4 regions of the Streptosporangium sp. NPDC002607 genome follow, and region 3 is predicted to be linked to each of the others. Evidence: riboswitches for the same ligand, from Rfam matches in the RefSeq annotation. Region 3 holds a riboswitch; each other region holds the start of a gene.
The links. Region 3 has a riboswitch for cobalamin ahead of ACWD3H_RS35280 (ABC transporter substrate-binding protein). Riboswitches for the same ligand answer to the same signal wherever they lie in the genome.

Region 1 (7,117 bases), on a different contig from region 3:
CCCGGCGCGCTGCGCAAGATCGCGCAGACCGGCGTCGGTACCATCAACGGCGAGATACTACGCGCCTTCGGCGGCTGCACACTGCCCGCCGACGTCTGTCTGAAGAATTACGTCAAGGCCGGTACGCAGGTGCGGCCCACGCTCCCCGGCTTCGCCCAGCAGGCTGCCTGGGCCGAAACCGTGACCCGCGTCGAACCTGGCGTGCTGCGCGAAGTGCTCGCCGGACTCAGGAAGGACAAGACGGCGAGCAAGCACCTGGAGTGGCCGATGCGCCAGCCCGGCGCCGACCCCCGCACGCTCCTCATCGGCACCAAGGGTGGCGCGCTGCCCGGCGTCATCAGCGAGGCCATGTACATCGTCCGGCCAGGTGAGAAGCCGCGCGAGACCGTCCTCGCACTGCGGCGACTGCCTGAGGCGACCTGGTTCTCCGGGATGCGCAGCTATGCTCATCAGCAGTTCATTGTGCGGATGGCGACCGATCCCGTCTTCTTCGCGAAAGTCCGCGCAGCATTGAAGTGAGGCAACCCTGACCAGTGTCGACGACCGGCTCCAGGACCTCGAGGCGCGGGTCGCCGCCCTCGAGGCCGCGCTCACCGTTCCCAAGCCACCGGCGGACGGCGACGACACCGGCCTGATCACCTACGGCGGCCAGGCCAGGCTCGGCGGCTACCAGTGGCTGTGGGAGGTGGCCCGCAGCCCCGGCTGGTTGCTTCAGCAGCCGACCGGGCCGTTGGCCGCGGTGCTGGCCGCCGCCGGGCATCCGGCGCGCTTCGAGATCCTGCAGTTGCTGGTCGTCGGGCCCAAGCCGGTCGCCGACCTGCAGGCCGAGCTGGCCCTCGCCTCCCCCGGCCAGCTGTACCACCACCTCAAGACGCTGGCCTCGGCCGGGCTGGTCGAGCAGCCCGAGCGGGGGGTCTACCGGGTACCGTCACATGCGATCTTCCCCGTGCTGGCCCTGGCCGCCGCCGCGATCGACGTGGCCGAGCGCTCCGGCGCTCCGGTGAAACCTCGCGATCTTCCTGGCTGAGGTTCAGCGGGTGCGCGAGGACCCGCGTCAAGCCGGTGGAATCGGCGCCGGAAATCGAGGTTCCGCTGGCAGACTCGACCTCATGCAGGTAACGCTGGTCCAGGGGGACATCACCGCGCAGCAGGTCGACGCCGTCGTCAACGCCGCCAACTCCTCGCTGCTGGGAGGCGGCGGGGTCGACGGGGCCATCCACCGGCGCGGCGGCCCCGCGATCCTGGCCGCCTGCCGCGAGCTGCGCGCCTCGCACTACGGCAAGGGGCTGCCGACCGGCCAGGCCGTGGCCACCGTCGCGGGCGACCTGCCGGCCCGCTGGGTCATCCACACCGTCGGCCCCGTCTTTTCTCCCACCGAGGACCGCTCGCACCTACTGGCCTCCTGCTACCGCGAATCCCTCCGGGTCGCCGACGAGCTGGGTGCGACCAGCGTCGCCTTCCCCGCGATATCCACCGGGATCTACCGCTGGCCCATCGACGACGCCGCCCGCATCGCGCTCGGCACCGTACGCAGCGCACCGACACAGGTCACGGATCTGCGGTTCGTACTGTTCACCCCGGACGCCTACACCGTCTTCGAAAGGACGCTCGGCGCCGGGTGAGGGGTGGCGAACCACTGACACAAAGGCTGCCGTGCCTGCCTCTCCAACACACCGGTCGCCTGAGCTCGCCGGCGAAGCCTCCCAGCCCTAACGAACCCTCAGGTGCCGTGAGGGCCCCGGGGCCGGGCGTCGAGCACGCGGACCATGAGCCGTTCGTGGACGCCGGGGTCGTTGGTGTGCGGCTCGGACTCACCGGTGGCCTCGAAACCCAGGCGCCGGTACAGCCGGGCCGCCCCGTCGTTGCCGTCCACGACCCACAGCTGGATCTTCCGATGTCCGCGCTCGGCGGCCCACGCGACGACTTCCTCAACGAGCAGGGCACCGACCCCGGCGCCTCGCGCGGCCGGATCGACCCACATTCCGTACACCTCGACCGCCCCACCCCGGTCTTCGGGCACCCAGCCGCCGGCGACCCCGGCCACCCGGCCCTCAACGACCGCGACCGCCTTCACTCCGCGCTCCGGCAGCATCCCGGCACGCCACCGTGCCTCGTCGTACGCCTGTTCCCGCCCGAGCGAGGAGGAGAAGGCCTCCGGTGCGTCCGCCAGTGCCGCGAGCCGGACATCACGGAACGTCTTCCAGTCCTCGGTCGTCAGGCGACGGACCTCGGCCGGACCCATCTGGAATGCATCTCGGTGCCCGGTCAGGGCCAGCTCGCCGACGACCTGATCGCCGCTCTTCTCGCCGGTCGGGCGAAAGCCGAGCCGGAGGTAGAAGCGCTCGGGCCCGTGCTCTCCCGGAGCCCAGGTAACCGTCGCGCGGGTCTGCCCACGTCTGCGGACCTCCGCGCACACGGACTCCACCGCGAAGCGGCCATATCCCCGACCCTGCTGATCGGCGGCGATGTTCAGCCGCCAGATTCCACAGCGGGGCGTGTCATCCGGGTCGTCCGGGTTGAAACGGACCATGAAGAAGCCCATGACGAAGCCCACCAGCTGCTCGCCGTCGAAGATCAGTCGAGGCCAGGCGATCTCAGGCTGCGCGTACGCCTCGGCGAGTGACCACGCGACCGGGTCCACGAACTCCTCCTGGTCGGGTCGCACCTGCAGCCGGCACGCGGCCTCGACGTTGTCCGCGGTGACCTTCTCCAGGCGAAGCGACGAAGACATGCTGACAACCTACAGATCGTCTCCGAGAACTCAACGGGATAAATGCCGCCCGCCCGGTTAGACTCCTGGGCGCGGATGGTTCATCCAGGTCCCTGGGATCTGGATGTCGTAAGAGGGAACCCGGTGGGAATCCGGGACTGCCCCGCAGCGGTGAGTGGGAACGACCGCCGTCACCACGCACTGGGCCTTTGGGCCTGGGAAGCGACGGCCAGTAGGACATGCCTGTCCCAGGTGTGGCGCCCGCGAGTCCGAAGACCTGCCTCCGCCCGTGCGCCGTTCGGCGCGCGGTGGTCCGCGGCCTCGTGGGAGGGCCAGGGACGCGCGCCGCGCGCTCCTTCCCTCCTGCCCGGCCGCCCGTGGCTCAGCGAGGGAAGCTGCCATGCAAACGACGATCCTCGGATACCCCCGTATCGGGACACACCGGGAACTGAAATTCGCCACCGAGGACTACTGGGCCGGGCGCTCCGACGCCACCGCCCTGGCGAAGACGGCCGAGGTCCTGCGCCAGGAGGTCTGGACGGGCCTGCGCGACGCGGGCCTCGACACGATCCCGTCGAACACGTTCTCCCTCTACGACCAGGTACTCGACACCAGCGTCATGGTCGACGCGGTGCCCGGCCGTTACCGGCACCTGACCGGCCTGGACCGGTACTTCGCCATGGCCCGCGGCGTCCAGGACGTCCCGGCGCTGGAGATGACCAAGTGGTTCGACACCAACTATCACTACATCGTGCCCGAGGTGGGGCCGGACACCCGGTTCCGGCTGGCCGACGGGGCACGGTCCAAGCCGCTGGCCGAATACGCGGAGGCCAGGGCCCTGGGAGTGGAGACCCGCCCGGTGCTGGTTGGTCCCCTCACCTATCTGCTGCTCGCCAAGGCCTCGCCCGGCGCGCCCGCCGGATTCCGGCCTCTCGACCTGCTCGACGAGCTCGTCGAGGTCTACGCCGACCTGCTGGAACGGCTCGCCGGGGCGGGCGCACGGTGGGTACAGCTCGACGAGCCCGCCCTGGTCGCCGACCGGAACGCCGAGGAGATCGCCGCGCTCGCCCGCGTCTACGAACACCTCGGCGAGCTGCCCAACAGGCCCCGGATCCTGGTGGCGACCTACTTCGGTACGGTCGCCGCGGACGCGCTGCGCATGCTGGCCGCAACCCGTGTCGAGGCGGTCGGTCTGGACTTCGTCGCCGGGCCGGGAAACCTCGGCGTGCTCGCCTCCGTCGGCGGACTACCCCGCAAGACCGTCGTCGCCGGGGTGGTGGACGGCCGCAACGTGTGGCGTACCGACGTTCAGCGGGCGAAGGCGACCTGCGCGGTCCTGCTCGGCCTGGCCGACCAGGTCGAGGTGAGCACCTCCTGCTCGCTGCTACACGTCCCGCTCGACCTGGACGCCGAGACCGCGCTGGCCCCGGCCGTCCGGGGTCGTCTGGCCTTCGCCCGGCAGAAGGTCGCCGAAGTCGTCGCCCTCGGCCGGGCCTCGCGTTCCGACGCCCCCGGCCCGCTCCCCGCCGCCGAGACCGAGGCTGCCACGGTCGACCACCGGGTCCGGGCCCGTCTCGACATGCTCGGTGACGGCGTCCGCCGTGGCGACCGGGCCGCGAGGTTCGCCGCCCAACGGGCCGCGCTACGCCTGCCGGATCTGGCGACCACGACCATCGGCTCGTTCCCGCAGACCCCCGAGATCCGCAAGGCCCGCGCCGCCCACAAGGCCGGGCAGCTCACCCACGCGGCCTACCAGCAGGCCATGAGGGAGGAGGTCGAGCGGGTGATCGCCCTGCAGGAGGAACTCGGCCTGGACGTCCTCGTCCACGGCGAGCCCGAACGCAACGACATGGTGCAGTACTTCGCCGAACGGCTCGACGGATATGCCGCCACCGATCACGGCTGGGTCCAGTCCTACGGGTCGCGCTGCGTCCGTCCGCCGATCCTGCACAGCGATGTCTTCCGGCCGGAGCCGATGACGATCGGCTGGGCCACCTACGCGCAGTCCCTCACCGACAAGCCCGTCAAGGGCATGCTCACCGGCCCGGTCACCATGCTCGCCTGGTCGTTCGTCCGCGACGACCAGCCCCTGGCCGACACCGCCCGCCAGGTCGCCCTCGCCCTCCGCGACGAGATCCACGATCTGGAGGCCGCAGGAATCCGCATCATCCAGGTCGACGAGCCCGCCCTGCGCGAGCTCCTGCCGCTCCGCGGGGACGAGCACGCCGCCTATCTGGCCTGGGCCGTCGGCGCGTTCCGGCTGGCCACCTGCGGAGTCGCCGACTCCACCCAGATCCACACCCACATGTGCTACTCCGAGTTCGGGGAGATCATCGGTGCGATCGGCGACCTCGACGCCGACGTCACCAGCGTCGAGGCCGCCCGCTCCGACATGGAACTCGTCGCCGACCTGCGCGACGCCGGCTACCAGAGCGGCATCGGCCCAGGCGTCTACGACATCCACTCGCCCCGCGTCCCGTCCTCCGAGGAGATCGAGCAGAACCTGCGGCGCGCCCTTCAGGCCGTCGACCCGGCCCGCCTGTGGGTCAACCCCGACTGCGGCCTGAAGACCCGCGGCTACCCCGAGACCAGTGCCTCCCTGCGCAACATGGTCACCGCCGCCATGGCTCTCCGCGTGCCGCAGGACTGACACCGGGTCGCTCGCCCCATCGCCGGTGCCCGGCGGTGGGGCGAGTCTCCGGGATCGGAAACCGGCCGGCAGCACGGCCTTCAGCTCCGGCGCCATCGTCCTGGACCACCGCCCGGCCGCCTGACAACCACCGAAGCCGCCACGGGACAACCCTCCTCTGGACGCAAACGATCAAAAGATGGCAGTGTTTGGGCAAAGGGGGGCGATGTGCGGGTTGAGGACTTGTCCGACGCTGAGCGCCGGATATGGGAGGCGTTTCCACTTGGGGAGGAGGTCGACTTCACCACCGGGAAGCCGGAGGAGGACGACCCGGCGGCAGGGGCGGCCTGGGACGAGGGGCGGACGGTCCGGGCCAGGGTGATCGCCGTCCTGCTGATGAGCGAGGAGCCCCCTCGGTCGCATCGGATCCCGGCGCTCCGGATCAAGGGTGCCCGGATCACCGAGCGGGTGAATCTGGCCTACTCCACCCTCCGTCACTCCGCGCGGTTCCTGTCCTGCTTCTTCGAGGAGGAACCCAGCCTGTACTGGGCACGGTGCCCGCAGCTGAGCTTCAACGGCTCCCACCTGCCGGGCCTGTTCGCCTCCAACGCGCAGATCGACGGGCATCTGCGGCTGGAGAGGTGCGTGTTCACCGGCCCGGTGGAACTGCGCGGGACCCAGCTTGCCGGGAGCCTCACGCTGAGCCACGCGCGGAGCCTGGACATCGACTGCGACCGGCTCCAGGCGGGGCGGGGCATCTCCGCGATCGGGCTCGGCGCCACGGGTCAGGTCGGCTTCGCCAACGTCAAGGTGAGCGGCACCGTGATTCTGGATCATGCCCGCCTGACGGCCTCCGGCCGGAACGCGCTGGACATGGACGGGCTGATCGCCGACGGGAACGTCTTCTGCCGGTGGATGGCGGTCACCGGGATGATCAGCCTGCGCAACGCCCGGGTGGCCGGACCGTTCGCCTTCACCGGGACCACGATCGACCGCCCCGGCCGGATGGCCTTCCTCGGTTCCAGGATCACCGCCGAGGGCGGGCTCTACCTGGCCATCGGGTTCACCGCGACGGGCACCGTACGGCTGGCCAACTCGCGGATCGACCGGGAGCTCAGCCTGAGCGGCGCCCACCTGACCTGTCCCGGCGGTGACGCGCTCCAGGCCGCGGAGCTGCAGGTCGAGGGGAGCTTCGACGCGGACGAGCTCAGCGCCGAGGGGCGGGTGGATCTCTCCCAGGCGCGCGTCTCGGGGGCGCTGAACCTGACCGGCACGAGCCTGTCCGCGCCCGGCGAGGTCGTGCTCGATGCCGACGGGGTGAGTGTCGGCGGCGGGCTGTCGTGCACCAAGGGGTTCCGGGCCGACGGCGCGGTCCGTCTCGCCGACGCGCGCATCGGGACGTTCGCCGACTTCAGCGGTGCCCGGCTGAGCAACCCCGGTGGCCAGGCGCTCGATCTCGCCGGGGCGAGCGTCGGCGCCGGCCTGGAGTGCGGGCGCGGCTTCGTCGCCGAAGGGGAGCTCACCTTGATCGGGGCCCGAATCGGTCGGCATCTGTATCTCAACGACGCGACCCTGTCCGCACCGGGCGGCCGGGCCCTGGCAGCCTGGCAGTTGCAGGCCCGCGAGCTGTATCTGCGCCCCAAGCGGGCGCCCGAGGGCACCGTCGACCTGCGGCACGCCCAGATCGGGGTCATCCGCGACGACCCCGCCACCTGGTCACCGCGCCGCCAGGACGGTCTCACCTACGAGGCCCTGGATCCGACGCTGCCCGCCGCCCG
Region 2 (7,117 bases), on a different contig from region 3:
GATCCCGCGGGTGGACGGGGTGGCGACCCCTTCCCGCCATCTCGGGCTGATCCCGGCGGCCGAGCGCAGCGGGGACGCGGTGGCGGCGGTGGAGCGGATGGGCGCCCTGGTCGCCGACTCCTGCGACCTCGAAGGACTGGTGGCCCTGGCGCGCTCGGCGTCGCCGCTGCCCGCGCATCCCTGGACTCCGGCCCTGCCCCCGTCCCCGTCTGTGACCGTGACCGCGTCCGCGTCCGGTGGGCGGCCGGTCGTGGCCGTGGCGGGCGGGGCGGCGTTCACCTTCGGGTACGCCGAGCAGGTCGAGCTGCTCGCGGCGGCGGGGGCCGAGGTGGCGACCTTCGACCCGCTCAGGGACGAGTGCCTCCCCGAGAACGCCGGGGCGGTCGTCATCGGCGGCGGCTTCCCCGAGATGTACGCGGCGGAGCTGTCCGCCAACGAGCCGCTCCGCCGCCGGGTGGCCGCCTTCGACGGCCCGATCGTCGCCGAGTGCGCCGGGCTGCTCTACCTGGCGCGCGAGCTGGACGGCCATCCCATGTGCGGAAGGCTCGACATCACCGCGACGATGACCGGCAGGCTCACGCTGGGCTACCGCGACGCCGTGGCGACCGCCAAGTCCGTGCTCACCCGCGAGGGCGAGCGCTACCGGGGCCACGAGTTCCACCGCACGGCCACCGATCCCGGGCACGCGACGCCGCCGCTGTTCCGCTGGAGGGGCGCGGCCGACGGCTTCGCCGAGCCCCTGTTGGCCGCGTCCTACCTGCACCTGCACTGGGCAGGCAGCCCCGAGCTGGCCGAACGCCTGGTCGCGGCCATCGGCTGAACCGCCCTCACTCCGGGATCGAACCGCCTTCACCTCAGGGCCCCGCACCGGTCCGATGACTCCGAGCCCGGCGGCATCCTGCACAAAGGTGGTCACATCACGCGCGTACATCTCCGCCCGCACCGGTCCGATGGCTCCAAGTCCGGCGGTATCGGTTGAACCACACTCACCCCGGGGGGCGGGTCAGCGGTCCTCCAGGTCGCCCTCGATGGTGAGGTACGCCTCCCGCAGGGCCGTCATGATCTCGGGGTCGGGGTGCTCCCACATCTTCCTGTCGGCCGCCTCAAGGAGCCGTTCGGCGATGCCGTGCAGCGCCCATGGGTTCGACGCGGCCATGAACGCCCGGTTCTCCGGGTCCAGGACGTAGGTGGCGGCCAGCCTGTCGTACATCCAGTCGGCCAGCACGCCCGTCGTGGCGTCGTAGCCGAACAGGTAGTCCACGGTGGCGGCCAGCTCGAACGCGCCCTTGTACCCGTGCCTGCGCATCGCCGCCAGCCAGTTGGGGTTGACCACCCGGGCGCGGAAGATCCGCGCGGTCTCCTCGTGCAGGGTCCTGGTCCGCACCGCGTCCGGACGGGTGCTGTCGCCCACGTACGCGGCGGGTGCCCGGCCGGTGAGCGCCCGCACGGTGGCGATCATCCCGCCGTGGTACTGGAAGTAGTCGTCGGAGTCGGCGATGTCGTGCTCGCGGGTGTCGACGTTCTTCGCGGCCACCGCGATCCGCCGGTAGGCGCTCTCCATGTCCTGCCGCGCCGGTGTTCCGTCGAGGTCGCGGCCGTAGGCGAAGCCGCCCCAGACCGCGTACACCTCGGCCAGGTCGGCGTCGTCGCGCCAGTTCCCGCTCTCCATCAGCGGCAGCAGGCCCGCGCCGTAGGCGCCCGGACGGGAGCCGAAGATTCGCAGGGTGGCCCGCCGCTCGTCGCCGTGCGCGGCCAGGTCGGCGTCGGCGTGCGCCCGCACGTAGTTCTCCCCGGCGGCCTCCGCGAGGCCCGCGACCAGCCGTACGGCGTCGTCCAGCATGGTGACGACGTGCGGGAAGGCGTCCCTGAAGAACCCGCTGATCCGGACGGTCACGTCGATTCTGGGCCGGCCGAGTTCGGCGAGCGGGATCGGTTCGAGGCCGCTGACCCGCCGGGACGCCTCGTCCCAGACCGGCCGCACGCCGAGCAGCGCGAGCACCTCCGCCACGTCGTCGCCCGCCGTGCGCATGGCACTGGTGCCCCAGACCGACAGCCCGACGGAGCGCGGCCACTCACCGGTGTCGGAGCGGTACCGCTCCAGCAGGGAGTCGGCCATGGCCTGCCCGGTCTCCCACGCCAGCCTGCTGGGCACCGCCCGGGGATCGACGGAGTAGAAGTTCCGCCCGGTCGGCAGCACGTTGATCAGCCCGCGCAGCGGCGACCCGCTCGGCCCGGCGGGGACGTAACCGCCGTCGAGCGCGTGCAGCACCGCGCCGATCTCGTCCGTGGTCCTGGCGAGCCGGGGCACGATCTCCCTGGCCGCGAACCCGAGCACCTTCTCCACGGCGGCCAGGACTCCGGAGTCGCGGTCACTTCCGCCGGCGAGGACGGACGCGGTGACGGGGGAGACGGTGAACGGGTCCCAGCCGTGCTCCTCCATGCCCTCGACGAGGGCGCGGGCCAGCGACTCGGCCTCGTCCACGCTCACCCTCGCGGCGCCGCCGTCCTCGGCCAGGCCGAGGGCCTCACGCAGGCCGGGGAGTGCCTCCTGGCCGGCCCAGATCTGGCGGGCGCGGAGCATGGCCAGCACGAGGTCGACGCGGGCCTTCCCCTCGGGGGCGCTGCCGAGCACGTGCAGGCCGTCGCGGATCTGGACGTCCTTGACCTCGCAGAGCCATCCGTCGACGTGCAGCAGGAAGTCGTCGAACCCGCTGTCCTGCGGCCGGTCGTCGACGCCCAGGTCGTGGTCGAGCCTGGCGGCCTGGATCAGCGTCCAGATCTGCGCCCGGATGGCGGGCAGCTTGGCCGGGTCCATGGCCGCGATCGAGGCGTGCTCGTCCAGCAACTGCTCCAGCCGGGCGATGTCGCCGTAGGTCTCCGCGCGGGCCATCGGCGGCACCAGATGATCGACCAGTACGGCGTGCGCCCGCCGCTTGGCCTGCGTGCCCTCACCGGGGTCGTTCACCAGGAACGGGTAGACCAGCGGCAGGTCGCCGAGCGCCGCGTCGGGGCCGCAGGAGGCCGACATCCCCGCCGACTTGCCGGGCAGCCACTCCAGGTTGCCGTGCTTGCCGACGTGCACGATCGCGTGCGCGCCGAAGTCGTCGGCCAGCCACCGGTAGGCGGCCAGATAGTGGTGGCTCGGCGGCAGGTCGGGGTCGTGGTAGATGGCGACCGGGTTCTCCCCGAAGCCGCGCGGCGGCTGGACCATCACCACGAGGTTGCCCGCGCGCAGCGCGGCCAGCACGATCTCGCCGTCGGGATCGCGGCTCCGGTCGACGAACAACTCGCCCGGCGGCGGCCCCCAGTGCGCCTCGATGCCGTGCCGCAGGTCCTCGGGCAGCGTCTCGAACCACGCCCGGTAGCGCGCGGCCGGGATCCGCACCGGGTTCGCGGCCAGTTGCTCCTCGGTGAGCCAGTTCCGGTCCTGGCCGCCCGCCGCGATCAGCGCGTGGATCAGCGCGTCGCCGTCCCGCTCCGCCACGCCGGGGAAACCGTCTCCGAGGTCGTACCCGGCCTCCGTCATGGCCGTGAGCAGCCTGACCACGCTGGCGGGGGTGTCCAGGCCGACCGCGTTGCCGATCCTGGAGTGCTTGGTCGGGTACGCCGACAGCATCACCGCGATCCGCCGTTCCGGTGCCCGGACATGCCGGAGCAGGCCGTGCCGTACCGCGATGCCGGCCACCCGCGAGGCCCGCTCGGGATCGGCCACGTACACGGTCAGGCCCTCGTCGTCGACCTCCTTGAAGGAGAACGGCACGGTGATGATCCGCCCGTCGAACTCGGGGATCGCCACCTGGGAGGCCGCGTCGAGCGGGGACAGGCCGTCGTCGTTCTCCCGCCAGGCGTCCCTTCCCGTGGTCAGGCAGAGGCCCTGCAGGATCGGCACGTCCAGCTCGGCGAGCGCGCCGACGTCCCACGCGGAGTCGTCCCCGCCCGCCGAGGCGGTCGCCGGGCGGGTGCCCCCGGCGGCGAGCACGGTGACCACCAGGGCGTCCGCGGCCCGGAGCGTGTCGAACAGGTCGGGCTCGGCGCTGCGCAGGGAACCGCAGTAGACGGGCAGGGCCTGGCCGCCCGCCTCCTCGATGGCCAGGCAGAGCGTCTCGACGAAGGCGGTGTTGCCCGCGACGTGGTGCGCGCGGTAGTAGAGCACGCCGATGACGGGGCCCTCGGTGCGTCGCACGACACGTTCGAGGGGGCCCCAGCTCGGGGTGGGCGCGGGCGGGGCGAAGCCGTACCCGGTGAGCAGCACCGTGTCGGAGAGGAAGGCGTGCAGCTGGGCCAGGTTCGCCGGACCGCCGTGCGCGAGGTAGGCGTGCGCCTCGGCGCAGACCCCGCCGGGCACCGTGGACAGCTCCATCAGCTCGGCGTCGGGGGCCTGCTCACCACCGAGGATCACGACGGGCCGCCGGTCGGCGAGCAGCGCGTCCAGCCCGTCCTGCCATGCCCGGCGTCCGCCGAGCAGTCGCACGACCACGAGGTCCGTGCCCTCGGTCAGCGCGGGCAGGTCCTCGGCGGACAGCCTCGCCGGGTTGCCGAGCCGGTAGTTCGCACCGCTCGTCCGCGCGCTGAGCAGGTCGGTGTCGGAGGTCGACAGCAGCAGGACGGCAGGCGGCGCGGGTGGCACGGCCGATCGCGGGGTGGGCGGCACGGAACGCATGCAGAAGTCCTCCCTCGGGGTCCTCGCCCCGGGTCGTCGTCATCGCGACGGCAGGAGTCTCCTGGCTCCCGGATCAACGCTCACCCCGGCCTTCCCGTCCGTTGCCGGACCGTGGCCTTCGGTGGGGTTCGCTCCCCGGTTACAGTGGCGGGACCGCGCCGGTTTCACACCGGCTTCCTCCCTGCGCCGTCGCCTAGGTCACACTATGCCAGGCGGACATCCGTAAAGAAATGGGAGCTACCATCCACTGCGTGTCAATAACCGACCCTCCCGGAAGAACCCGGGCCGACGCGTGTCCCGGAGCGCTCCAGGTGCACGCCGCGGCCGACGGCGGCCTGGCGCGGATCCGGGTTCCCGGCGGGGCGCTCACGGCGCGTCAGCTCCGCGTGGTCGCCGCCGCCGCCCGGGAGCTCGGATCCGGCGTGATCGAGCTGACCTCCCGGGCGAACCTCCAGGTACGCGGCCTCCCGCCGCAGGACGGCGAGCCCCTTCCCGTCGTGCACCCGGCACGCGACGACACGCGCGTTCCGGACGACGGCCGGCGGCTTTCCCCGGCATCCGACTTCGCCGTGCGGCTGGCCGCCGCCGGGCTGCTACCGTCGGCCACGCATGAGCGGGTACGCAACATCGTGGCCTCACCCCTGGCCGGGCGGGCACCCGCGAGCCTGCTCGACGTCCGTCCGCTCGTGTCCGAGCTGGACGGGGAACTCCGCGCCCGGCCCGTGCTCGCCGACCTGCCCGGCCGGTTCCTCTTCGCGCTCGACGACGGCTCGGGCGACATGGCGGCTCTCGGCGCGGACGTCACGCTGCTGCCGGTCGATCCGGTGGACGCCTCGGCGGACGTCTCCGAGGTGGCGCTGCTGCTCGCCGGTGCCGACCTGGGGCTGCGCGCACCCGTCTCCTCCGCCGTCACCGGCATGCTCGCGGTCGCCGAGGCGTTCCTGGCCGAGCGCGCCGAGCAGGGGTCGGGCGCGTGGCGGCTCGCCGAGCTGACCGACGGCCCAGTACGGGTCTCGGCCCGCGGGCTCGGGGCGGAGCCGGCTCTCCGGCTGTCCGCCCCCGCCGTACGACGGGCGCGAACGGTGGACAGCGGCACAATCGGGGTCGCCGCGCAGCGTGACGGAAGGTCGGCCCTCACCGTTCTCGCCGCGCTCGGACGGCTCACGGCGGCCCAGCTGGAGGCGCTCGCCCAGGCGGCCGAGCACGGCGGGGGAGAGGTCCGGGTGACGCCGTGGCGGACGATCGTCGTCCCCGACCTGCCGCCGCCGGAGGCCGACGGCCTGCGGGCGACGCTCACGGCCGCGGGCCTGGTCGGCGACCCGGCGTCGCCGTGGCTGGGCCTGACCGCCTGCGCCGGCCGGCCCGGATGCGCCAAGGCCCTCGCCGACGTCCACGCCGACGTCCATGCGGGTGTGCGCGCGAACGGCGGCACCGGTTCCGAGTTCGATGCGGACGGTCCTGATGACGTCCACCCCTCGCGGGGCCGCACCCGTGCGCTCCCCGTGCACTGGTCGGGCTGCGAGCGGCGGTGCGGACGCCCGCGCGGCCGGGTCGTGGACGTGGTCGCGACCGGAGACGGATACCGCGTCGAGGCGGACGGCGTGAGCCGTACGTTCGCCGACGCCGAGCAGACGAGCGCCGCGGTGGCGGCGACCAGAGAGGGAACGTGATCGACTACATCAGGGACGGGGCGGAGATCTACCGCCGCTCCTTCGCCACCATCCGCGCGGAGACGGACCTCGGCGGCATGCCGCCGGGCGTCGCCCAGGTCGCGGTCCGCATGGTGCACGCCTGCGGCATGGTCGACCTCGTCGACGACCTCGCGTGGTCGCCGGGAGTCGTCACGGCGGCGCGCGAGGCGCTGCGCGACGGCGCGCCCGTGCTGTGCGACGCCATGATGGTCGCCTCCGGTGTCACCAGGCGACGGCTTCCGAAGGCGAACGAGGTGATCTGCACACTCGGCGACCCGCGGGTCCCGGAGCTGGCGCTGCGGCTGGGCACCACCCGCAGCGCCGCGGCGCTGGAACTGTGGCGCGACCGGCTCGACGGCGCGGTGGTCGCGATCGGCAACGCGCCGACCGCGCTGTTCCGCCTGCTCGAACTGGTCGAGGAGGGGGCCGGACGCCCGGCCGCGGTGCTGGGCGTGCCGGTCGGCTTCATCGGGGCCGCGGAGTCGAAGCTGGCCCTGGCCGAGCACCCGGCCGGACTCGACCACCTGGTGGTGCACGGACGCAGGGGCGGCAGCGCGATGGCGGCGGCCGCCGTCAACGCGATCGCGAGCGAGGAGGAGTGAGCGGGTTGAGCGGGGATCTCGGGTGCCTGTACGGGGTTGGGCTCGCGGTGGCGGCGGCTGCCGTCAACGTGATCGCGGGTGAGGAGGAGTGAGCGGGTTGAGCGGGGATCTCGGGTGCCTGTACGGGGTTGGGCTCGCGGTGGCGGCGGCTGCCGTCAACGTGA
Region 3 (7,117 bases):
AGGACGACAGACCACAGCCGGGCGGCGTGGCCGAGCTGGACGACGGACGCGGCGATGCGGTGCTCGGGCGTACCGTACCGGGTCACCCGGTCGGCCACCAGATAGGCGAGCCCATCCGTGTAGGCGTCTGTGACGGGCCGCCAGGCGCCGTCGGTCTCGCCGACGGCGAGGGTGAAGAAAGGGCCCAGGTCGGCGAGGTCGACCAGTGCGGTGGCGACGGCTTCGGGCCGGGCGGGCCGCAGGCGGGTCATGTCAGCTCTCCCGCAAGCACGCTGATCTGCGGGACGCCGGTGCGGGGGTGCAGGGTGACCTCGGCCTCGACCCGGTAGACCTCGGCCAGCAGTGCCGTGGTGAGCACCTGGGCGGGCGGGCCCGCGGCGATCAGGCGGCCGGTGTCCATGACGCAGATCCGGTCACAGAACGCCGCGGCCAGGTTGAGGTCGTGCAGCGCGACGACGGCGGTCACCCCGAGCCGCCGCACCAGCCGCAGGGCGTCCAGTTGGTGGCGCAGGTCGAGATGGTTGGTCGGCTCGTCCAGCACCATCGTCCCGGCTTGTTGCGCCAGGGCGCGGGCGATGAGGACGCGCTGCTTCTCGCCGCCGGACAGCCGGTCGAACGGAGCCTGGGCGAGATCGGCGACGTCCAACTCCTGCAGCGCGCCCGTGACGATGGCCCGGTCGTCGGCGTCGTCGCCCTGGAACGCCCGCTTGTAGGGGGTGCGGCCCATCGCCACCACGTCGTACACGGTCAGCTCGAACTCGCCGGGCGCCTCCTGCAGGACGGCGGCCAGCCGCCGGGCCAGCCGCCTGCCGGTCATCCGCCAGACGTCTTCGCCGTCCAACGTCACCTGTCCCGACGTGGGGCGCAGTGCGCGGTAGAGGGTGCGCAGCAGGGTGGACTTGCCCGCGCCGTTGGGGCCGACAAGCGCGACGACCTCGCCCGGGGCGACGTCCAAGGACACCTCCCGCACCAGGACCTTGCCGCTGACGACGACGCCGACGCCCTCCAGGCGCAGAGCCGCGGGTCTGTCCGCCGGGATCACCGGGCCGCCCTCCGCCGCATGAGCCACAGGAAGAAAGGCCCTCCGGTCAGGGCGGTCAGGATGCCGATCGGGATCTCCTCGGGGGCGATCACACTGCGGGCGGCGAGGTCGGCGGCGATGAGGAAGGCCGCGCCCAGCAGGGCGACGGCCGGCAGCGCGCGCCGGTGGTCGGCGCCGACCAGCAGGCGCACCACGTGCGGCAGCATCAGCCCCACGAACCCGATGGAACCGCTGACCGCGACGATCGCGCCGATCATCAGGGCGACCAGCGCGAACAGCGCGCCGCGAAAGCGGTGCACGTTCAGCCCCAAGGCGGCGGCGGCCTCCTCCCCGGCCAGCAGCAGGTTGAGCGGGCGGCCAAGACCCAGCAGCACGCCGGTGCCGAGCAGCACCGCCGCCGCGGGGATCCAGACGAGGTCCCAGGTGGTGCCGGCCAGGCCGCCCAGCATCCAGCGCAGCGCCGAATCGGCCTTGTGCGGGTCGTTGGAGGTGACGATGAGGTAGCTGGCCACCGCCGAGAGGACCTCGGCCGTGGCGACCCCGGACAGCACCAGCCGCACCGTCGTCATCCGCCCGCCGGTGCGGGCCAGGAAGTAGACCAGCACCAGCGCCGCGAAGGCACCGGCGAAAGCGGCCAGCGGCAGCGAGAACGCCCCCAGCAGCGAGACGTTGAACACCATGACGACGACCGCGCCGACCGTCGCGCCCGAGGACACCCCGAGCAGCATCGGGTCGGCCAACGGGTTGCGCACCAGCGCCTGCAGGGCCATCCCGCACACCGACAACCCCGCGCCCACCACGCCGCACAGCAGAATGCGAGGGACGCGGACGTCCATCACGATCGTCTCCCTGACCGGTGCCCAGGTGGGCTCGACCAGAGGCGCATACAGCCGGTGCAGCACGATGGCCCACACCTCGCCGAACGGCAGGAGCACCGAACCGACCGCGATCCCGGCCGTGGCGACCGCCACCACGGCGACGGCGAGCACCGCCAGGACCAGCGTGTACGGCACGCGCCCGCGGCCGCCGACGACCACGGGTGCCGACGGCCTGGACGGGGCGATCTTGGTCACGCGAAGCGGTCCGGGTGGATCTGGCGGGCCAGTGACTCCACGCCAGAGGGCATCCGTACGCCCAGCACCGTGGACGACAGCGGTAGCACCGCGAACCGCTGGTCCCTGATCGCGGGCACGTCCTTGAGGGCCGGGTTGGCGAGCAGGAACTTCTTCTTGCCCTCCACGGAATCGTCGCCGTAGTCGTAGATGACGATCACGTCGGGCGCCCGCTCGGCGACCTGCTCGAAGGAGACGTCTCCGAAGGACTTGGGAAGGTCGGCGAACAGATTCGTCCCACCCGCCAGTTTGATCATCTCGTTGCCGATTCCGGCGCCGCCGGCGGTGAAGGCGGTCTTGTCGCCGCTGTCGTAGACGAACACCTTGATCGGGTCGGCCCCGTCGATCTTGGCCGTGACGCCGTCCAGCACGCCGCGCATCGCGGCGATCTGCCGCTCAGCGCGGTCGGGCACGCCGAAGATCTTGCCGATCGTCCGGATCTCGTCCTCGACTTGGGTCATGGTCACCGGACCGGTCGGGCATGCTTCGATGTTGACATGGGAGTCGATCCCGGCCTTGGCCAGGGCGTCCCGGCCGCGCCCTTCCTTCTCGGCGAAGGCGCTGTTGAATCCGCCGTAGACGAAGTCGGGCTCGGCCGACAGCAACGCCTCGTAAGAGGGGTACTCCTCGGCGAGCACCTTGATTCCGTTGTAGGCGGCCTGGTAGTCGGGCTGGATCTCGTCGTCGAGGTAGGCGGTCCCGACCATCGACTTCTCCAGTCCGAGCGCGAGCATGATCTCGGTGACGTGCTGGTTGAGTGTCACCGCCCGCTGCGGTGGCTTCTGGAAGGTAGTGGTCACGCCGCAGTTGGTCACGGTGAGGGGGAACCCCGCGGCGGCCGAGCTCGCCGCCGGGTTCGCGGCGCCCGTGGGACCGGCGGTCTGCTCGGTGGTTCCGCAGCCGACCACCAGCAAGGCGGATATGAGAAGTGGGAGGAAGAAAAGCGAGCGTCGGCTCGTCATGAACAGGTCCTTTCACTCACGGGCTGAGCCCGATGAGCGGGATGGGGCAAGGAGCCGGATCTTTAAAAGAAGCTCGTGACGCGGGCATCCCGAAGGCCCTCATGCCAGATGCGCGGCATGGCGATCACCGTTCCTCTCTTGGGGAGATCCGCCCCAATTTCTGTGAGGAGGCGACCGCGTGAGTCTCCTGGCTCTCGGGTCAACGCTCCTCCCGGCCTTCCCACCCGCACACGGGCAGTGGCTGATTCGGGATTCGCTCGCCGATCACAGTGGCGGGACCGCACCGGATTCACACCGGCTTCCTCGTTCCGCGCTCGCCAACGCCGACCATGCTCGCACACCACCCATCAACGACAAAAAGCGGATACGGCACCGGCGAGACCGGCCCGGACACGACGCTTGGCCGCTAGAGCGCTGGTTCGGCATCACGGTTCCCTGTTCGCTGAGACGCCTTCTGCGGGGCTCGCCACGGAAAGCCCTCGGACGAGCGGGTCTTTCCTCGCTTTGACCAGGCCGGGCGGGGTGAAGGCGTGCAGGGTGAGGATGTCGGGCATCGGTGCGAGGCCGGGGCCGCCGGCCTGGATCCAGGCGGCGATGTCCTCGGCGGCATCGGGGTGGTTGACCAGGCCGAGCCATACCGGCCGCCCGCCCGCGGCGCGTCCGGCGGGTGAGGGGCGGACGACGATGACGTTGGCCTGCTCGCACACGTCCAGGCAGTCGCTGATGTGGATGTCGGCGATTTCCGACAGGCGGCGGAGCTGCTCGCCGTGGTCGAGACCGGGGACCTTCCGGGCGCTGCCGCAGCAGCAGTCCCGGCAGGCGGTGATCTTGCTCATGTGTGTTTGAACCCCTTTCCGGTGCGGTCCAGCGGGTCGGGTCCGAGGCCGAGGTAGGTGGCGCGCAGTTCGTCCCAGGCGGCCAGGCGCTCATAGTCGGGCGGGTCGAGGATCTGCTGGCGGTCGGTGAGGAAGGGGTTGGGCAGCAGCACTGTCATCAGCTGGTCGCCTTGGCCGTTGAACATCCGCACGCCCCAGGAGACGGGGCTGCCGTCGGCGCCGATGGAGCGATACAGCTCGGCGCGGGCACAGCGGCGGATCCGCCCGAGTTCGGGACCGCTCGCGGTGTGCTCGCCGATGCACAGGTGGAAGTGCCAGCGGCCGAAGTCGACGGTGACATAGCCGTCGTACAGGCTGATCCGCTCGGGTGCGTTGGGCGCGGCGACCTCCCAGGCGGCGCCTTGGACGATCACGCCGAACCAGATGTGCTCCCAGTGTTTTTCGAAGATGCCGGTGACCAGGGCCAGCAGGGTCTGCTCGTCGGTGGGCAGTGCCCACACGTGCAGGGTGCCGGTCCCGAGCTCCTCGACGACGGTGTGACTCATCAGGCTCCTTCGGTCTGTCGCAGGGACAGCGCCCACTGCTCGCGGCGGGTTTCGGGGTCGCTCAGGGCGCAGTCGCCGCACTTGCCGCCGCCGGGCAGCCGGTAGTACAGGCAGCAACTGCGCCGGACGAAGAACGGCTGGCCGGGGGCGGGCTCGACCAGGTCGCCGCCGCCCCTCAGCACCCCCAGCGTCAGCAGTTCGCGTCCGAGTGAGACGGCCCGCGCGGTGAGCTCGGGGCGTTCGCGGGCGACGGCACGGACGGTGCCTGCCAGGGCGGAGGCGGCGTTGCCCCACAGCAGCCCAGGGGCGATCTTCACGATCTCCTGTACGGCCTGCGCCAGCGGCTCCAGCAACTCGGTCACCACGTTGCGGTGCAGCGGTTCGGCGATCCTGGCGGGGTCGAGGATCTGCCAGCCGGTCAGGCGCTCGGCCCGCAGCGGCAGCGGCCCGCTGGACGCCGCCTGCCAGTGGACTCGCAAGGGGGCCAGGTCCAAGAGCAGGTCGTGCGCTACCGCCGCGCCGATGACGGGTGACCACAGCCGGGCCGCCAGCCCCTGGAACAAGATGGAGGCCGCCACCCGGATCTCGTCGGTACCCAGGCGTTCGGCGACATCGGTGATTCGCTGCCGCAGGGGCTCGGGGTCGACCAGCAGGTCGATGAGCGGTCGCCAGCCCGCTTCGATCGGGCCGATCCCGACGTCGAAGTAGCCGCTGATCGTGGAGACGTCGGCGATCGCCGCAGACACCGTCGGCGGTGAGGCGGGAAGCAGTCCGGGCTGGGCGACGGTGAGCCGGGAGTGCGCCGTACGCGTCCAGGTGGCCAGGTCGGGCAAGGCGGCGAACCAGTGGGTGGTGCCGTCGTAGGCCGCCTCGTAGCCGTCGCCCGTCCATTCCACCGCCAGCTCAGCAGGCCCGGCGCCGACCGTATGCCAGCCCTCTCGGGCCAGCGCCCGCTCCAGCAGCGGAGCGTGCAGGCCCTCGGCGAGGATACGGACGGTGGCGCCGGTCCCGCTCTGCGGCACGAACATGCCGGAAGCCGCGTCGAAGGTCAGTTCAGCCCCGTCGAAGGAGGCGCCGATCACCTCCCGCAGCGTCAGCTCCTCCGGGGTTCCGGTGTGCAGACGGCCCGCCGGGTCGATCAGCCACATCCGGTCGGCGACCCGCAGCGCCAGCTCCAGATCATGGGTGGAGACCACGATGACCAGGTTCTTCTCACGGGCCAGACGGCGCAGCAGGCCCATGAGCGCCACCCGGGAGGTGACATCGAGGAAGGCGGTCGGCTCGTCCAACAGGATCGCCGCCGGTTCCTGGGCCAGGGCGCGGGCGACGAGCACCCGCTGGCGCTCGCCGTCGGACAGCTCGCTCACCGCCCGGTCGGCCAGATGGCCCGCGTTCACAGCGGTCAACCCCCACGTGACGATCTCGTGGTCACCGGGCGACAGCCGTCCGGTGAATCCGGTATGCGGGTGACGGCCCAGCCCGACCAGTTCGCGGGCGCTCAGCAGCGGCGGCAGATCGCGTTCGGTGAGCACGACGGCCAGGCTCCTGGCCAGGTGGGCGGCGGGCAGGGTCTCGATGCCGACGCCGTCGACGCGTACCTGGCCGCCCAGCGCGGGCTGGAGCCCGGCCATGGTGCGCAGCAGCGTGGACTTGCCGGTGCCGTTCGGGCCGATCAGCACGGTCAGCTCGCCCGCCAGGGCCTCGGCGTCCAGATCGTCGAGCACGCGACGCTCCCGCTGTCCCCGCCTGGCGGGGTATCCGGCGTGCAGTCCGCGCAGTTCCAGGCTCATGCTCACACCGCCAGTCCGGTTCGGGCCGCGCGGCTGCGCAGCAGTACGGCGATCACCACCGGCGCGCCCAAGATGGTGGTCACGGCGTTCAGCGGCAGCACGACCCCGCTGCCCGGCGCCTGGGTGGCCACACAGCACGCCAGTGCCACGGCGGCGCCCAGCAGGACGACCGCGGGCATGAGCACCCGATGGTCGGCGGTGCCCAGCAGCAGCCGGGCCACGTGCGGCACCGCCAGGCCGAGGAAGGCGATCGGCCCGCAGTAGGCGGTCACCGCCCCGGCCAGCACCGAGGAGGTCAGCAGGGTGAGCGTGCGCACCACCCGTACCCGCACGCCCATCGTGCGCGCGTAGTTCTCGCCCAGCAGCAGCGCGTTGAGCGCTTTGACCCCGGCCAGCGCACCCGCCAGCGCGGCCACACAGACCGGCACGAACACCCCGAGGTCCCCCCAGGTGGTGCCGGCGAAGCTGCCCAGACCCCACATGATGAACTGCTGGGCCCGCTGCGGGTCGGTGTAGACCAGCAGCAAGGTGATCACCGAGACGGCGGCCGACCCCACCATCACGCCGATGATCAGCAACGTCACCACCGACCTGACCCGCCGCGACAGCACCATCACCAGCCCCAGCACCGTGGCCGCACCGGCTGAGGCGGCCACCACCACGCCCGCCCGGCCCAGGCCCGCGATGCCCGCGGTGAACGCGCCGGCCGCGCCGCCCCACCCGATGATCACCAGAGCCACGCCCAGGCTCGCACCCGAGCTCACCCCCAGGATGTACGGCTCGGCCAGCGGGTTGCGAAACAGGGTCTGCAGCTGTACTCCCGAGACCGA
Region 4 (7,117 bases), on a different contig from region 3:
TACACCCGCCAGGTGGTCCACCTGGAGGACGGCGAGATCGCCGTGCTCAAGGCGGACGGGTTCAACACCTTCGCCAGCGACGCGCGGGAGACGGCCAAGGAGACGCTGACCGTCGACTGGGAGGCGGGGCACTACGACACGGGCGGTTACGAGCACTACCTGCTCAAGGAGATCTCCGAGCAGCCCGACACCGTGGCCAGGACGCTTCGCGGCCGTCTGGACGACCGCTTCCACATCGCCCACCTGGGCGGCCTCAACATGGACGCGCGGGAGACCCGCTCGTTCCGCCGGGTGAAGATCATCGGCTGTGGTTCCGCGTACTACTCGGGCCAGATCGGCGCGCAGCTCATCGAGGAGCTGGCGCGCATCCCGGCCGACGCGGAGCCGGCCAGCGAGTTCCGCTACCGCAGCCCGGTGGTGGAGGCGGACACCCTGTATGTGGCGATCAGCCAGTCGGGGGAGACCTACGACACCCTCGCCGCCGTCCAGGAGCTCAAGCGCAAGGGCGGCCGGGTGCTCGGCATCGTCAACACCGTGGGCAGCGCGATCGCCCGTGAGTGCGACGGCGGCGTCTACCTGCACGCGGGGCCCGAGGTCTCGGTGGCGAGCACGAAGGCGTTCACCTCGACCGCCGTGGCCTTCGCGCTGCTCGCACTGCACCTCGGCCGGGTGCGTGACCTGTCCCCCGCCGACGGCCGCCGGATCTGCGAGGGCCTGCGGAGGCTGCCGGACCAGATCAAGGAGATCCTGACGCTGGAGCCGCGGCTCAAGGAGCTGGCGCAGAAGTACGCCGAGGCGCCGAGCATGATGTTCGTGGGCCGGGTCCGGGGATATCCGGTGGCCCGCGAGGGCGCGCAGAAGCTCAAGGAGATCTCCTACGTGCACGCCGAGGCGTACCCGGCCAGCGAGCTCAAGCACGGGCCGCTGGCGCTGATCGGCCCGGACATGCCGACCGTGGCGATCGTCCCCGACGACGAGCTGCTGGACAAGAACCTCACCACGCTGGGTGAGATCCGCGCCCGGGGCGGCCGGGTGCTCATGGTCGGTCACCGCACGACCGACCCCAAGCTGGCCGACGACTGCGTCGTGGTGCCCAGGAACGAGACCGAGCTGGACCCGATCCTGCTGTCGATCCCGCTCCAGCTCTTCGCCTACCATGCCGCCGTGGCGCTGGGGCGGGACGTCGACAAGCCCCGCAACCTGGCCAAGAGCGTGACGGTGGAGTGAGACGGCTCCAGGGGCGGCCGCCGGTGGTGGCCGCCCCCGGTCTGTAACAGATAGTGATAAGGAGGTAACCTATGGTATAGGGGGTTCTTGGGGGAAGGGGCGCTTATGCGCCGTAGGAGGTTTTTCGCGCTGGTGGCGGGTGCCATGGTCGTCGCGGGTTGCGACCTGAACGGTGACTCCGCCGACTCGGCCGTGGGCCGCCTGAGCATCCTCGAACCCACCGCCGACGGCCACGGCTGGGACGGGATCGCGGGCAGGCTCGCCTCCGTCCTGGTCCTGTCGGGGCTGGCGCGCTCCGCCATGGCCGTCGGGCGGCCGGGAGCCCTGGGTTCCGTCCCGCGTGACGCGTTCGGCGCCGTACACGGCTCGTTCACGCGCGAGGGCAGGGTGCTCGTCGCCGCGATGCCGATGGTGACGGCCGCGGAGATCGCCAACACCGCCGCGGTGGTGGACGCCACCACCCCTCTCGCCCGCCTGGTCGGCGACTGGACGGTCCTGGTCGTCCCCTCGGACTCCCGCCTGCGCACCTTCGAGGACTTCGCCGCGGAGCTGCGCCGCAACCCGGCGGTGCTGACGGTCGGCGGCCGGCCGGAGGGCGGTTCCGACCACGTGCTCTACGGCATGATCGGCAAGTGCCTCGGGGTGGACGCCCGGTTGCTGGAGTACGCGGGGTTCCTCGGCGCCGAGGATGCCGCCGAGGCGCTCCAGGTCGGACGGGTGGCGGCCCTGCTGGGGTCGGCCCGCGCCCTGCGGCCCGAGGTCACCGCGGGCCGCCTGCGTCCCCTGGTGGTCTCCTCGGGCAGCCGGCTCGACGGGATCGACGCGCCGACGCTCCTGGAGGTCGAGGTCCGGCTGGAGTACAGCGACTGGTGCGGCCTGCTGGGACCCAAGGGCATGAGCCAGACGGACCGGGACGCCGCGATCGCCCTGTGTGACAGGATCGACGCCGCGCCGCGCTGGCGCGCCCTGTGCGCGGCCAATGGATGGAGCCGGGTCTACCTCAGCGGTGACGACTTCCGCCAGTGGCTCTTCACCGAGACGGCCCGCACCCGCGGGGTGCTTCACGAGCTCGGGCTACTGAAGTCCTCCGACACAACTTGTTGGGGTAGTTGCGTCAGACGCCCCTAGATGTAGGATCCTGCTCGTTGCTGGTTCGCCCCGGGAGGGGCGAGGCAAGAGGGAACCCGGTGAGATTCCGGGACTGCCCCGCAGCGGTGAACGGGAACGAAAGCCGTCATGTGAGCACTGGGTGAACCATGCCCGGGAAGCGACGGCCGGTAGGCATGCGCAGGGCGCCCGTGAGTCCGAAGACCTGCCGGCGACGTGATTGTCCAGGGCCTCGTGGGAGGGCCCGCGGAACGAGGCGGTCCGGCGTGCCCGGGATCGCTCGCGGACGCGTGCCCCTCCGGCGGAGCCGTACGGGGAAGTCAGAGCGAGCGAGGAACACCACGTGACACAGGCCTTGGCAGAGACCGCAGCAGGGATCGCGGCGGGAACCGTGGCGGAGAACGCCGGGAACGCGCCGGTCGATCGCAGGCTGGCCATCGACGAGGCGGCGGCCCGGGTGATCACCGACCCCGAGAACTCCAGGGTCGCCGCCGCGCTGCTGGCCGAGCTGATCGCCGACGAGGCCGCCGAGCACGGCGTCCGCGACTTCTCCGAGTCGGTCGCCGCGACGCACGAGGCGGGGCTGATCGCCGACGGGCTCGCGGAGTTCGTGGCCGCCCACGCCGGAGTCCTGGACGCGCTCATCGAGCCGGACGCCGACGCCAGATTCGAGTACTTCGGGCTGCGTACCGTCTACGACCGCTACCTGCTGCGTCACCCGCGCACCCGCAAGGTGCTGGAGCGCCCGCAGCACTTCTTCCTCCGGGTGGCCTGCGGCCTGTCCGAGACCGTCGAGGAGGCCGCCGAGCTGTACGCGCTCATGGCCACCCTGTCCTACCTGCCCAGCTCGCCCACGCTCTTCAACTCCGGCTCGCGCAGGCCCCAGCTCTCCTCGTGCTTCCTGCTCGACTCGCCCCGCGACGAGCTGGAGGCCATCTACGAGCGCTACGGGCAGGTCGCGCGGCTGTCGAAGTACGCCGGGGGCATCGGGATCGCCTGGAGCCGGATCCGCTCGCGGGGCTCGCTGATCCGCGGTACCAACGGCCATTCCAACGGCATCGTGCCCTGGCTGCGCACCCTGGACGCAAGCGTCGCCGCGGTCAACCAGGGCGGCCGCCGCAAGGGCGCGGCCTGCGTCTACCTGGAGCCCTGGCACGCCGACATCGAGGAGTTCCTCGAACTGCGCGACAACACCGGCGAGGAGGCCCGCCGCACGCACAACCTGAACCTGGCCAACTGGATCCCCGACGAGTTCATGCGCCGGGTCGAGGCCGACGGCGTCTGGTCACTGTTCGACCCCAAGGAGGTCCCGCACCTCACCGACCTGTACGGCGCCGCGTTCGACGACGCCTACCGGGCCGCCGAGGCCGAGGGCCGGTTCACCGCGCAGCTCCCCGCCCGCACCCTGTACGGCCGGATGATGCGCACGCTCGCCCAGACCGGCAACGGCTGGATGACCTTCAAGGACGCGGCCAACCGGACCTCCAACCAGACGGCCAGGCCGGAAAACGTCATCCATCTGTCGAACCTCTGCACCGAGATCCTCGAGGTCACCAGCGACGCCGAGACCGCGGTCTGCAACCTCGGCTCGATCAACCTGGCCGCCCACCTGTCCGGGGAGTCCGGAGACGGGATCGACTGGGCGCGGCTGCGCGCGACGGTCCGCACCGCCGTGCGGTTCCTCGACCGCACCATTGACCTGGGCTTCTATCCGACCTCCGAGGCCCGGGCCGCCAACCAGAGGTGGCGCCCGATCGGGCTCGGCGTGATGGGCCTGGCCGACGTGCTGTTCACGCTGCGGCTGCCGTTCGACTCGCCGCGGGCGCTGGAGCTGTCCACCCGGATCTCCGAGGAGATCGCGCTGGCCGCCTACCGGACCTCCTCGGACCTGGCCGCGGAGCGGGGCCGCCACCCCTCGTACCAGGAGACCAGGGCCGCCGCCGGGGTGCTCCACCCCGACCACTACGGGGCCGCGACGTCGGCCGCGTGGACGGAGCTCAGGGAGCGGATCGCCGGAACGGGGCTGCGTAACTCGCTGATGATCGCGATCGCGCCCACGGCCACGATCGCCTCCATCGCCGGTTGCTACGAGTGCATCGAGCCGCAGGTCTCCAACATCTTCAAGCGCGAGACCCTCTCGGGTGAGTTCCTCCAGGTCAACCGCTATCTCGTCGCCGACCTGCGGGCCCGGGGGCTGTGGACCTCGCGGATCCGTGACGCGATCAAGCGCGCCGACGGCTCCGTCCAGGACATTCCCGAGATCCCCGCCGACCTGAAGCTGCTCTACCGGACCGCCTGGGAGCTGCCGCAGAAGGCGCTGATCGACCTGGCCGCCGCACGCACCCCGTACATCGACCAGTCGCAGTCGCTGAACCTGTTCATGGCCACGCCGACCATCGGCAAGCTCTCCTCGATGTACGCCTACGCCTGGAAGTCGGGCCTGAAGACCACCTACTACCTGCGCTCGCGCCCGGCCACCCGGATCGCGCAGGCCACCGTGGCGGCACCGGTGGCCGGGGAGGTCCCCGTCCCCGTCCTCGACCCCCAGGCCGTCGCCTGCTCCCTGGAGAACCCCGAGTACTGCGACGCCTGCCAGTAGGCCTGCCGGCGGCCCGTCCCGAGGGCACCCCGTCACCCCTCAGCCACTCCGAAAGGCATTTTCCCGATGTTGCTCGACCCCGGCATGGATCTCACCCTGCGGCCGATGCGCTACCCCGAGTTCTACGAGCGCTACCGGGCCGCGATCCGCAACACCTGGACCGTCGAGGAGGTGGATCTCGCCTCCGACCTGGCGGACCTGGCGAGGATGACGCCCGAGGAGCGTCACCTGATCAACCGCCTCGTGGCGTTCTTCGCCACCGGCGACTCGATCGTGGCCAACAACCTCGTCCTCAACCTCTACCAGCACCTCAACGCCCCCGAGGCGCGTCTCTATCTCAGCAGGCAGCTGTTCGAGGAGGCGGTGCACGTCCAGTTCTACCTGACCCTGCTGGACACCTACCTGCCCGATCCCGATGAGCGGGTCAAGGCGTTCGCCGCGGTCGAGCACATCCCCTCGATCCGCGACAAGGCGGAGTTCTGCTTCCGCTGGATCGACTCGCTCGGCGGGCTGACCCGGCTGGAGACCAGGGAGGACCGGCGGACGTTCCTGCTCAACCTGATCTGCTTCGCGGCGTGCATCGAGGGCCTGTTCTTCTACGGGGCCTTCGCCTACGTCTACTGGTTCCGCGCCAGAGGGCTGCTCAGCGGCCTGGCCACCGGGACGAACTGGGTCTTCCGTGATGAGTCCATGCACATGGAGTTCGCCTTCGGTGTCGTGGAGACCGTGCGGGCCGAGGAGCCCGGCCTGTTCGACGACAAGCTCACCGAGCAGGTCACCCGGATGATCGAGGAGGCGGTGGCGGCCGAACTGGCCTTCGCGGCCGACCTGTGCGGTGACGGTCTGCCGGGAATGGGGGTGGAGCAGATGCGGCGCTACCTTGAGTACGTGGCCGACCAGCGGCTGGTCAGGCTCCAGATGCCCGTCCGGTACGGCACGGCCAACCCGTTCGCGTTCATGGAGTTGCAGGACGTGCAGGAACTGGCCAACTTCTTCGAGCGGCGGGTTTCGGCCTACCAGATAGCCGTCGAGGGGAATGTCGCTTTCGACGAGTCCTTCTGATTGGCTGATGGTCCGGGGAAGAGAGCGACGAAGGGGAAGTCGTCAGTGTCCAGCTGGGTCATCATGATCATTTCCGTGGCCGCCGCGGTCGTGGCGGTGGAGGTGGTGCGCAGGGTGCTGCGCTCACGGCTGATCGGTGAGAAGTGGGCGCTCGCCGGTCCGGTCGTGAGCCGCTGCACCTGGCCGGGGTTCGCCATGGCCGCCGTGGCGACCGCCTACACCGCCTACGAGCCCGGTATGGCGGAGGGCTCGGTCAGCCAGGTGATCGACCGCGGCCTCAGCGTGGCGATGATCGGGTGTGCTACCTGGCTGGTCATCCAGGCCGCCTACGCCGTCACCGACGTGGTCCTGGACCGCCTGGTCACGGTCCAGGGCGAGGGCAACCGCAGGGCACGCCGCATCCGCACCCAGATCACCCTGGTCCGCAGGGTCGCCTCGGCGGTGATCATCGTGGTGGCGCTGGGCGCGATGCTCTTCACCTTCCCCCAGGTACGGGCGCTCGGCGCCGGTCTGCTGGCCTCGGCCGGGATCGCCGGCGTCGTCGTCGGCATCGCCGCCCAGTCGACACTGGGCAACCTGCTCGCCGGCCTTCAGCTGGCCTTCAGCGACGCGCTCCGCCTGGACGACGTCGTCGTGGTGAAGGGCGAGTGGGGCCGCATCGAGGAGCTCAGCCTGACCTACGTGGTGCTGCGGCTGTGGGACGAGCGCCGGCTGGTCCTGCCCGTCTCCTACTTCACGACCAACCCGTTCGAGAACTGGACCCGGCACAGCAGCAGGGTGATCGGCCACGTGTTCATCCGGGTCGACTGGTCGGTGCCGGTCGAGGAACTGCGCACCGAGCTCTACCACGCCCTGCGCGTGCACCCGCTCTGGGACCAGAAGGACTGGACCATCCAGGTCACCGACACCCTTCCCAACGGGCTGCTGGAGTTGCGCGCCCTGATGAGCGCCGCCGACTCCGCCAGCGCCTGGGACCTCAAGTGCGACATCCGCGAGCACCTGGTGGCCTTCGTCCGCGAGAAGTATCCCCAGGCACTGCCTCGCTTCCGGGTCGAGAATCCGCCCATGCCCGCCACCCTTCCCGGGACGCTCACCGGCCTGACGGCGCCGGCACCGGGGCGT

Region 1: another riboswitch for cobalamin. It lies ahead of metE (5-methyltetrahydropteroyltriglutamate--homocysteine S-methyltransferase); the one in region 3 lies ahead of ACWD3H_RS35280 (ABC transporter substrate-binding protein).
Region 2: another riboswitch for cobalamin. It lies ahead of cobN (cobaltochelatase subunit CobN); the one in region 3 lies ahead of ACWD3H_RS35280 (ABC transporter substrate-binding protein).
Region 4: another riboswitch for cobalamin. It lies ahead of ACWD3H_RS04520 (ribonucleoside-diphosphate reductase subunit alpha); the one in region 3 lies ahead of ACWD3H_RS35280 (ABC transporter substrate-binding protein).

What each region holds. Positions count from the first base shown of each region.
Region 1 covers NZ_JBSFWD010000024.1:121,620-128,736, forward strand. Annotated here, with positions in the region: gene ACWD3H_RS26020 (serine hydrolase) at 1-519, shown strand, start outside; gene ACWD3H_RS26025 (ArsR/SmtB family transcription factor) at 686-1,027, shown strand; gene ACWD3H_RS26030 (O-acetyl-ADP-ribose deacetylase) at 1,110-1,622, shown strand; gene ACWD3H_RS26035 (GNAT family N-acetyltransferase) at 1,721-2,731, opposite strand; cobalamin riboswitch at 2,791-3,008, shown strand; gene metE (5-methyltetrahydropteroyltriglutamate--homocysteine S-methyltransferase) at 3,111-5,360, shown strand; gene ACWD3H_RS26045 (hypothetical protein) at 5,568-7,117, shown strand, end outside.
Region 2 covers NZ_JBSFWD010000009.1:74,645-81,761, reverse strand. Annotated here, with positions in the region: gene ACWD3H_RS13265 (cobyrinate a,c-diamide synthase) at 1-820, shown strand, start outside; gene cobN (cobaltochelatase subunit CobN) at 1,004-4,660, opposite strand; cobalamin riboswitch at 4,696-4,897, opposite strand; gene ACWD3H_RS13255 (precorrin-3B synthase) at 4,912-6,330, shown strand; gene ACWD3H_RS13250 (precorrin-8X methylmutase) at 6,327-6,953, shown strand.
Region 3 covers NZ_JBSFWD010000042.1:41,033-48,149, reverse strand. Annotated here, with positions in the region: gene ACWD3H_RS35295 (hypothetical protein) at 1-251, opposite strand, end outside; gene ACWD3H_RS35290 (ABC transporter ATP-binding protein) at 248-1,042, opposite strand; gene ACWD3H_RS35285 (FecCD family ABC transporter permease) at 1,039-2,115, opposite strand; gene ACWD3H_RS35280 (ABC transporter substrate-binding protein) at 2,112-3,116, opposite strand; cobalamin riboswitch at 3,277-3,474, opposite strand; gene ACWD3H_RS35275 (hypothetical protein) at 3,542-3,952, opposite strand; gene ACWD3H_RS35270 (DUF7676 family protein) at 3,949-4,497, opposite strand; gene ACWD3H_RS35265 (ATP-binding cassette domain-containing protein) at 4,497-6,287, opposite strand; gene ACWD3H_RS35260 (iron chelate uptake ABC transporter family permease subunit) at 6,290-7,117, opposite strand, start outside.
Region 4 covers NZ_JBSFWD010000003.1:118,767-125,883, forward strand. Annotated here, with positions in the region: gene glmS (glutamine--fructose-6-phosphate transaminase (isomerizing)) at 1-1,227, shown strand, start outside; gene ACWD3H_RS04515 (tripartite tricarboxylate transporter substrate-binding protein) at 1,333-2,355, shown strand; cobalamin riboswitch at 2,360-2,561, shown strand; gene ACWD3H_RS04520 (ribonucleoside-diphosphate reductase subunit alpha) at 2,678-4,933, shown strand; gene ACWD3H_RS04525 (ribonucleotide-diphosphate reductase subunit beta) at 5,000-5,995, shown strand; gene ACWD3H_RS04530 (mechanosensitive ion channel family protein) at 6,041-7,117, shown strand, end outside.